Linked DNA regions of Ensifer sp. PDNC004. The protein of the gene in region 1 interacts with the protein of each later gene in a pairwise test. Links are inferred from orthologs where the notes say so. Each region holds a gene or a part of one and is shown in the gene's direction. Other genes may lie near its edges.

Evidence for each region.
Region 2: the proteins of rho (region 1) and hfq interact in binary tests that used the Escherichia coli proteins (3 or more experiments, as listed by UniProt). The link is inferred for Ensifer sp. PDNC004 from one-to-one orthologs.
Region 3: the proteins of rho (region 1) and nusG interact in binary tests that used the Escherichia coli proteins (3 or more experiments, as listed by UniProt). The link is inferred for Ensifer sp. PDNC004 from one-to-one orthologs.

The regions. Positions count from the first base shown.
Region 1 is NZ_CP070353.1:2,926,903-2,929,987, forward strand. What follows is about bases 129-3,058. They hold rho (transcription termination factor Rho), read left to right. Parts: upstream 129-925; coding sequence 926-2,191; downstream 2,192-3,058. Other genes in these bases: hemE (uroporphyrinogen decarboxylase), read left to right, coding at 129-192; hemJ (protoporphyrinogen oxidase HemJ), read left to right, coding at 189-731; mnmE (tRNA uridine-5-carboxymethylaminomethyl(34) synthesis GTPase MnmE), read left to right, coding at 2,564-3,058. Outside these bases: more of hemE, read left to right, coding at 1-128; more of mnmE, read left to right, coding at 3,059-3,085. UniProt on the Escherichia coli protein: Facilitates transcription termination by a mechanism that involves Rho binding to the nascent RNA, activation of Rho's RNA-dependent ATPase activity, and release of the mRNA from the DNA template.
Region 2 is NZ_CP070353.1:1,289,995-1,292,812, reverse strand. What follows is about bases 8-2,670. They hold hfq (RNA chaperone Hfq), read left to right. Parts: upstream 8-1,049; coding sequence 1,050-1,292; downstream 1,293-2,670. Other genes in these bases: hflX (GTPase HflX), read left to right, coding at 1,371-2,670; JVX98_RS14470 (D-amino-acid transaminase), read left to right, coding at 77-940; trkA (Trk system potassium transporter TrkA), read left to right, coding at 8-66. Also shown: more of trkA, read left to right, coding at 1-7; more of hflX, read left to right, coding at 2,671-2,696; mazG (nucleoside triphosphate pyrophosphohydrolase), read right to left, coding at 2,778-2,818. UniProt on the Escherichia coli protein: RNA chaperone that binds small regulatory RNA (sRNAs) and mRNAs to facilitate mRNA translational regulation in response to envelope stress, environmental stress and changes in metabolite concentrations.
Region 3 is NZ_CP070353.1:1,415,683-1,418,745, reverse strand. What follows is about bases 131-3,038. They hold nusG (transcription termination/antitermination protein NusG), read left to right. Parts: upstream 131-1,273; coding sequence 1,274-1,804; downstream 1,805-3,038. Other genes in these bases: rplA (50S ribosomal protein L1), read left to right, coding at 2,450-3,038; rplK (50S ribosomal protein L11), read left to right, coding at 2,014-2,445; secE (preprotein translocase subunit SecE), read left to right, coding at 1,057-1,257; JVX98_RS15165 (GrpB family protein), read right to left, coding at 131-529. In the rest of the region: more of JVX98_RS15165, read right to left, coding at 1-130; more of rplA, read left to right, coding at 3,039-3,063. UniProt on the Escherichia coli protein: Part of the processive rRNA transcription and antitermination complex (rrnTAC). The complex forms an RNA-chaperone ring around the RNA exit tunnel of RNA polymerase (RNAP).

The DNA.
Region 1 (3,085 bases):
GGGCCGATACAGGGCAATCTCGATCCGATGCGGGTGGTCGCCGGCGGCGTGGCGCTTGAGGAAGGCATCGACCGCATTCTCGAGGCACTCGGTCACGGTCCGCTGATCTTCAATCTCGGCCATGGCATAACGCCGCAGGCCGATCCCGATCACGTCTCGGCGCTGGTTGCCCGGGTTCGCGGAGCAAGATGATGGCGGAGAAGCAGACCGACCGGGCGCCGGGCAACAGGGCGCAGCTCAGGGCAGCGATCGCGCTCGGCGCGTTCGCGGCGCTTCTTGCCGGTCTGTTCGTCTGGCGTCCGGATGATCTCTATCTCTGGATCAAGGCGTTGCACGTTATCGCCGTGATGTCCTGGATGGCGGCGTTGCTCTACATGCCCAGGCTGTTCATCTACCACACGGATGCGGAACCCGGCTCCGCCCAGTCGGAAACCTTCAAGATGATGGAGTTGCGGCTCCTGAAGGTCATCATGAACCCGGCGATGATGATTTCCTGGGTGCTCGGGCTCTATCTCGCCTGGAGCGTCTATGGCTTCCAGGGTGGCTGGCTGCATGCCAAGCTTCTGTTCGTGGTGCTGCTGACGGTTGTCCACATGCGTTTCAGCCGTGCGGTGCGCGCCTTTCAGCGCGACGAAAACAGGCACGACGCGCGCTATTGGCGGTTGATGAACGAGGCCCCTACCCTCCTGATGATCCTCATCGTCATCATGGTCGTCGTGAAGCCATTTTGAATTTAATCGATTTGCGGCCTGTCATAGGCGTTTCTAATTTGCGACAGCCCCTTGCAGGGTTTCACGTGAATCGCTATTTTCTGCCATCTCCTCTTCATGGCTTGTGACAAAGACAAGAGCCTGCCCTTTCCAGCTGCAGCTCCCTAATCAATACTCGCCATCTCTCCACTACCCATACCAAACATGGATCCTTCATGGCTGAAATGAAGCTACAAGAACTCAAGAACAAGACGCCGACCGATCTGCTCGCTTTCGCCGAGGAGCTCGAGGTGGAGAACGCCAGCACGATGCGCAAGCAGGAGCTGATGTTCGCAATCCTCAAGATGCTCGCGGCTCAGGATATCGAGATCATCGGTGAAGGCGTCGTTGAAGTGCTGCAGGACGGCTTCGGCTTTCTGCGCTCGGCGAATGCAAACTACCTCCCCGGTCCGGACGACATCTACATCTCGCCCTCCCAGATCCGCCGCTTCTCGCTGAAGACCGGCGACACGGTCGAGGGTCCGATCCGCGGACCGAAGGAAGGCGAGCGCTACTTCGCCCTCCTCAAGGTCAATACCATCAATTTCGATGATCCGGAAAAGATCCGTCACAAGGTTCACTTCGACAACCTGACGCCTCTCTACCCGAACGAGCGCTTCAAGATGGAACTCGATGTTCCGACCTCGAAGGATCTTTCGGCCCGCGTCATCGACCTGGTCGCACCGCTCGGCAAGGGCCAGCGCGGCCTGATCGTCGCGCCGCCGCGCACTGGTAAGACCGTTCTCCTGCAGAACATCGCCCATTCGATCACCGCCAACCATCCGGAATGCTACCTGATCGTTCTCCTGATCGACGAACGTCCGGAAGAAGTGACGGACATGCAGCGCTCGGTGAAGGGCGAAGTCGTTTCCTCGACCTTCGACGAGCCGGCGACGCGCCACGTTCAGGTCGCCGAAATGGTGATCGAAAAGGCCAAGCGCCTCGTGGAACACGGTCGTGACGTCGTCATCCTGCTCGACTCGATCACCCGCCTCGGCCGCGCTTACAACACCGTTGTTCCGTCATCGGGCAAGGTCTTGACCGGTGGTGTCGACGCCAACGCCCTGCAGCGTCCCAAGCGCTTCTTCGGTGCAGCCCGTAACATCGAGGAAGGCGGCTCGCTGACGATCATCGCGACGGCGCTGATCGATACCGGCAGCCGCATGGACGAAGTCATCTTCGAAGAGTTCAAGGGCACCGGCAACTCGGAAATCGTGCTTGACCGCAAGGTCGCCGACAAGCGCATCTTCCCGGCGATGGACATTCTCAAGTCCGGTACGCGTAAGGAAGACCTGCTCGTTCCGCGCCAGGATCTGCAGAAGATCTTCGTGCTCCGCCGTATTCTGGCGCCGATGGGAACGACGGACGCGATCGAGTTCCTTATCGATAAGCTCAAGCAGACGAAGAACAACGGCGATTTCTTCGACTCGATGAACACCTAAGACGCGTTCATCGCCAAATGTGAAGGCCGGTCGACCATGCGTCGGCCGGTTTTTTCGTTTCTAAACCTTAGCCGGATTCGCCACCGCTTTCGATTCGCTTTCGCAACGATCTCCGCTCTACACCCGCCTTTGGATCGCCGTCCCTCCTGCTGATTCACGTGAAACACGTGCAGGCGTGAAAGACGAGGATGCAGCGGCATCTTGAAATTTCAGCATTCTTTCGGCATAAGCACGCCGACCCTTTGAGATACCGTTTGGCTCTGTGTGAGCGCACTCCGCGAAGCAGGACGATCCGGTCGGGAACTTCGACGATCCCCATTGTTTCGACCATCGACGCGCTTACATGCGCCCGCGGTCTTTTCAGGTGAGCCCATGACAGCGACGCAAACGATCTATGCGCTTTCCAGCGGAGCTCTGCCCGCCGGCGTCGCAGTCGTGCGTGTCAGCGGAAGGCACACCGAAGCGGTGCTGCAGGCACTATGTGGTGACGTGCCCTCGCCGCGGAAGGCGGCATTGAGATCGATTCGGTCTCGTAACGGTGATGTCATCGATAGCGGCCTTGTTCTCTACTTTCGCGGACCTGCCTCCTTTACCGGAGAAGATTGCGCCGAGTTTCAGATCCATGGTGGCCGCGCCGCGGTCAACGCGTTGCTTGAGGAACTCTCGAAGCTCGAGGGTTTGCGCCATGCAGAAGCCGGTGAGTTTTCGCGCCGCGCTTTCCAGAACGGCAAGCTCGACCTGGTCGAGGTGGGGGGTCTCGCTGACCTGATTGTCGCCGAGACGGAAATGCAGCGTCGGCTTGCGATCGAGCATTCCGGCGGCGGACAGTCGAAGGTCTATGCCGGCTGGGCGAAGCGCTTGACCCATGCGCGGGCGATGATCGAGGCGGAGCTC
Region 2 (2,818 bases), 1.6 Mb from region 1 along the record:
TTCGCCACCGCGGATGCGGTGCGCCACGTCGAGCAGCTGTTCCGCGTCAGCATCCAGTATTTCTAAAGGCGAGACGATGTCCCGAATTGCCTATGTCAACGGCGCCTACGTGCGGAACGCAGACGCCGGCGTGCATATCGAGGACCGCGGCTACCAGTTTGCCGACGGCGTCTACGAGGTCTGCGAGGTGCGACACGGCTATATCGTCGACCTCACCCGTCATCTCGACCGCCTTGGCCGGTCGCTCAGCGAGTTGCGCATCGATTGGCCGATGACTAGGGCGGCGCTCGTCCACGTGATCCGCGAAGTTGTCCGGCGCAACCGGGTAAGGAACGGCCTGTTCTACATGCAGGTCACGCGCGGCGTAGCGCGCCGCGACCACGTCTTTCCGGCGGCAGAAACCCGCCCGTCCATCGTCGTGACGGCGAAACGCACCGATGCCGCGGCCATTGCCAGGAAGGCGACCCACGGAATTGCGGCGATCACGGTGCCGGAAAACCGCTGGGACCGGGTGGACATCAAGTCGGTCGGGCTTCTGCCCAACGTGTTGGCGCGCCAGAAGGCCAAGGAAGAAGGCGCGCAGGAGGCGATCTTCGTCGATGCCGACGGCACGGTGAAGGAGGGGGCGGCGACCAATGTCTGGATCGTCGATCGTGATGGAAACCTGCGCACGCGGCCGGCAGAACACGGCATCCTCAAGGGAATCACCCGCACCACCTTGATGGATGTGGCGGTGCCGCTGGGGCTCAAAATCGAGGAGAGGGCGTTCTCGGTGGATGAGATGCTCGCGGCGCGCGAAGTCTTCATCACCGCTGCCACCAGCATCTGTTTTCCGGTCATTTCGGTCGACGGCAAGCCGATCGGCAATGGTCATCCGGGAAGCATAGCACAGAATATTCGCGAAGCCTTTTTCGGCGTTGCGGAAAAGACATTGATTTGATACCAACTCTGAAGAGGTGTCGGGGAAGGTACTTGTGGCGCCTCTGATTGCTGAATTTGACAAAAATGCACCGGCGCGAAACGCCGGCAAATAAGAAAGAAGCGGCGCGATGGCGGAACGTTCTCAAAACTTGCAGGATCTCTTTCTCAACACGGTCCGCAAGCAAAAGATTTCATTGACAATTTTTCTTATCAACGGCGTCAAGCTTACCGGCGTTGTGACCTCGTTCGACAACTTCTGCGTCCTGCTGCGTCGCGATGGCCACTCGCAACTGGTCTACAAGCACGCGATCTCGACCATCATGCCCGGCCAGCCGCTGCAGATGTTCGAGAACGAAGAAGCCGCATCCTGACGGGACGTTAGGCACATTACCAAGCGTGATTCAAAATTGTCGTCGATCATTCCGGAGCTCGAGAAGCTCCGCGACGACATGCGCGCGGTCGTTATCGTTCCGGTCTTGAAAAAGACCGGACGGCAGTCCGCAGAGATCCTCTCGACCACCACGACGCGCTCGGACGAAAGTCGTCTCGAAGAGGCGACCGGCCTCGCCATGGCGATCGACCTTGAGGTCGTGCACGGCGCCATCGTTCCGGTGGCGCAGCCGAAGCCCGGCACCTTGCTCGGCACCGGCAAGATCGAAGAGATCGGCCATATCCTCGTCGAGCTCGATGCAGGCCTTGTCATCGTCGACCATCCGCTGACGCCGGTGCAGCAGCGCAATCTCGAGAAGGAATGGAACGCCAAGGTCATCGACCGCACCGGCCTCATTCTCGAGATCTTCGGCCGCCGTGCCTCCACCAAGGAAGGCACGCTGCAGGTCGATCTCGCGCACCTCAACTATCAGAAGGGCCGCCTGGTCCGAAGCTGGACCCACCTTGAGCGCCAGCGCGGCGGTGGCGGCTTCATGGGCGGTCCGGGTGAAACCCAGATCGAAGCGGACCGGCGCTTGCTGCAGGACCGCATCGTCAAGCTCGAGCGCGAGCTGGAGCAGGTGCGCCGCACACGGCAGTTGCATCGCTCCAAGCGCAAGAAGGTGCCGCACCCGATCGTCGCTCTCGTCGGCTACACCAATGCCGGAAAATCGACGCTGTTCAACCGCATGACCGGGGCAGGCGTTCTCGCCGAGGACATGCTGTTTGCGACGCTCGACCCGACGCTTCGGCGGCTGAAGCTGCCGCATGGCCGCATGGTCATCCTCTCCGACACTGTCGGCTTCATTTCCGACCTGCCGACGCACCTTGTTGCCGCGTTCCGCGCGACCCTCGAAGAGGTGCTGGAGGCAGATCTGATCCTGCACGTGCGCGACCTTTCTGACCCGGACAACCAGGCGCAGGCAAGCGATGTTCTCAGAATCCTTTCCGATCTCGGCATCGACGAGAAGGAAGCCTCCGAGCGCCTGATCGAGGTTTGGAACAAGATCGACAGGCTCGACGACGAATCGCGCGAGGCATTGCGCGGCAAGGCGGCGACGTCCAACAACACGGTTGCCGTTTCCGCGATCACCGGTGACGGTGTCGACGAACTGCTCGCCGAAATCGGCCGCCGTCTTTCCGGTGTTCTGACGGAATGCACGGTCGTTCTCGGCATCGATCAGCTGCAGCTTCTGCCCTGGGTCTACCAGCACGCGATCGTCGATGGTCGTGAAGACCTGGAAGATGGCCGGGTGAGCCTTGATCTCAGGCTGACCGAGAACGAGGCCTCCGAGCTGGAGCGTCGCCTCGGAAATGGGCCGAAGCCGGCCGCGGAAGACTGGTAAGCCATAGCTTGCCGCGGGGTCGGCGGCTGTCGGCCTTGGCTTAGGGTAACGGGGCGCATGCGAGGGCGCGTCCCGCTCGCTCTAGCCCAGTTGCCGTTCGATCGCCTTCGCCGCCTGCCAGA
Region 3 (3,063 bases), 1.5 Mb from region 1 along the record:
AAGGCCCCGCCGGCGACGGCGGGGCCTTTTTCGTCGAGCAAGTCGCCAGGACCGCTGCGATGAAGCCGCGCTTGCCGTTGGTGTAGATATCCCAATCGCCCTCAGCCTCGCTCGCGAGCTGCCTTTTCAGCGTCTCGTAGCGGCGGGCGAGATCTGGGTTCTCTCGGAGCGCATCGCGAAAGAGCATGCGCTCCGCATGAGTGGCGTTGTCGTCCCTACAGAGATAGAGCCGCGTACCATAGGGGAACGTTGCCGCCGTAAACGTCCGCAAGCCGTTTGCGTGCGGATCGCCGTGACAGGCGTAGCCTGCCTTGCTGAGGCGCGCGCTGAGCTCCGGCAGTGCCCCTGGGTCCGTGATCACCGCATCGATATCGATTTTCGGCTTCGCAGCCAGTCCCGGTATCGCCGTACTGCCGATGTGATGGATCTCGCGGACGAAAGGCGAGAGCAGGGCGGTGATGAAACGCGCCTGCTCGTCAAAGAGCGACGGCCAGAGGGGATCATATTCGACCAGCGTGATGCGCGACATGCGAATCGATTCCGATGAGGGGTGCTGCCGGCAGCATAGCGAATGCCGGCCGTGCCACGACCATTTCTGAGTGGCGCGGCAATGACTTGCCTTTCACTGTTGGGTGCTCCGACCGGCAGGGCAGGGGATAGATGCAATTGAATGAGGATTTTTTTGCTTCTTCGGTGAAAGGCGCTTGTCATCCTCCGGCAAACTGAATATGAAGCCGCTGACTTGAGGCGGCGACACGTTGTTGAACGGGCACGCAGCCGAATAGGGGTATAGCTCAGTTGGTAGAGCGGCGGTCTCCAAAACCGCAGGTCGGGGGTTCGAGCCCCTCTGCCCCTGCCATTCTCTCCAGGCTTGCATAAGCGCTGAGGGTTCGGCAGAGTAAGTTTAAGGATCGGTTAGCCGATCGACGAAATTCACAGAAAAGACTGATTGGCTCTTGTGGTTTTCAGAATCGGTCTTTATGTAGGGTCCAAACAGACACGCGGTGCGTGGGGCTGAATCATCGGCTTTACGCGCCGTAATGGCGTGAGCATTACATGGCATCCAAAACGAATCCGGTAACGTTTCTGCAGCAGGTTCGCTCTGAGACGTCGAAAGTGACCTGGCCCTCTCGGCGCGAGACGATGATCTCGACGCTGATGGTCTTCGTCATGGTCTTTTTTGCCGCTGCCTTCTTCTTTGCTGCGGACCAGTTGATGGGTTGGGCGATCGGCCTCATCCTCAACGTTGGCGCTTGATTGGGTGGAGGCTAGTATGGCTGCGCGCTGGTACATTGTTCACGCCTATTCGAACTTCGAAAAGAAGGTCGCTGAATCGATCGAGGAAAAGGCCAAGCAGAAGGGTCTCGAGCATCTGTTCGAGAAGATTCTCGTGCCGACCGAGAAGGTTGTCGAAGTGCGTCGGGGCCGCAAGGTCGATGCCGAGCGCAAGTTCTTCCCGGGCTACGTTCTGGTTCGCGCCAATCTGACGGACGAGGCATTCCACCTCATCAAGAACACGCCGAAGGTAACCGGCTTCCTCGGTACCGACAGCAAGCCCGTTCCGATTCCGGACCATGAAGCCGAGCGCATCCTCGGCCAGGTCCAGGATGGTGTCGAGCGTCCGAAGCCTTCGGTCTCGTTCGAGATCGGCGAACAGGTTCGCGTTTCGGATGGTCCGTTCGCTTCGTTCAACGGCGTCGTTCAGGATGTCGACGAAGAGCGTTCGCGCCTCAAGGTCGAAGTTTCGATCTTTGGTCGCGCGACCCCGGTCGAACTGGAATACGGTCAGGTCGAAAAGGTCTGATAAGGCCTTAAAAGGATAGGGTGGGTTTCGGCCCATTCTGGCGGAGAAATCCGCATGCGCGTGGAAGGATGCCGGCCTTAGCCGGGTCGGATGTTCCGCACCACGCAACCGCAGCCGCCGATCCCCCGTGATCGGCACAAGTCGGGAAACCGGCGCAATTGATCCTCGGTGCGATCCGTCGCAAGGGGATTTCAGAAAGGCAGAGAGAAATGGCTAAGAAAGTTGCAGGCCAGCTCAAGCTGCAGGTGAAGGCTGGGTCGGCCAATCCGTCCCCGCCGATCGGTCCTGCGCTTGGTCAGCGTGGCATTAACATCATGGAATTCTGCAAGGCGTTCAATGCCGCCACGCAGGAAATGGAAAAGGGTATGCCGATCCCGGTCGTCATCACCTATTACCAGGACAAGTCCTTCACCTTCGTCATGAAGCAGCCGCCGGTCAGCTACTTCCTGAAGAAGGAAGCGAAGATCCAGTCCGGTTCGAAGACCCCCGGTAAGGGCGGTTCGGCCGGCAAGCTCACCAAGGCTCAGATCAAGTCGATCGCCGAAGCCAAGATGAAGGATCTCAATGCTGCCGATATCGAAGGCGCAATGGCCATGATCGAGGGCTCCGCCCGCGCTATGGGCCTGGAAGTGGTAGGCTAAGACCATGGCGAAGATTGCAAAGCGAGTACAGAAGTCCCGCGAGGGCGTTGACCCGACGAAGATCTACGGCCTCACCGAAGCCGTCTCGATGGTCAAAGAACGCGCAACTGCCAAGTTCGACGAAACCATCGAAGTCGCGATGAACCTCGGCGTTGACCCGCGCCACGCTGACCAGATGGTCCGCGGCGTTGTCAACCTGCCAAACGGCACCGGCCGCTCGGTTCGCGTCGCCGTTTTCGCACGTGGCGCCAAGGCTGATGAAGCCAAGGCTGCTGGTGCTGACGTCGTTGGCGCAGAAGAGCTCGTCGAAATCGTCCAGGGCGGCAAGATCGATTTCGATCGTTGCATCGCCACCCCGGACATGATGCCGCTCGTCGGTCGCCTCGGTAAGGTTCTCGGCCCGCGTGGCATGATGCCGAACCCGAAGGTCGGCACGGTTACGATGGATGTCGCTGGTGCCGTCAAGGCTTCCAAGGGCGGCGCCGTTGAATTCCGCGTCGAGAAGGCCGGTATCGTTCACGCTGGCATCGGCAAGGCGTCCTTCGACGCCAAGGCACTGGAAGAAAACATCCGTGCTTTTGCTGACGCTGTCGTCAAGGCGAAGCCGACGGGTGCCAA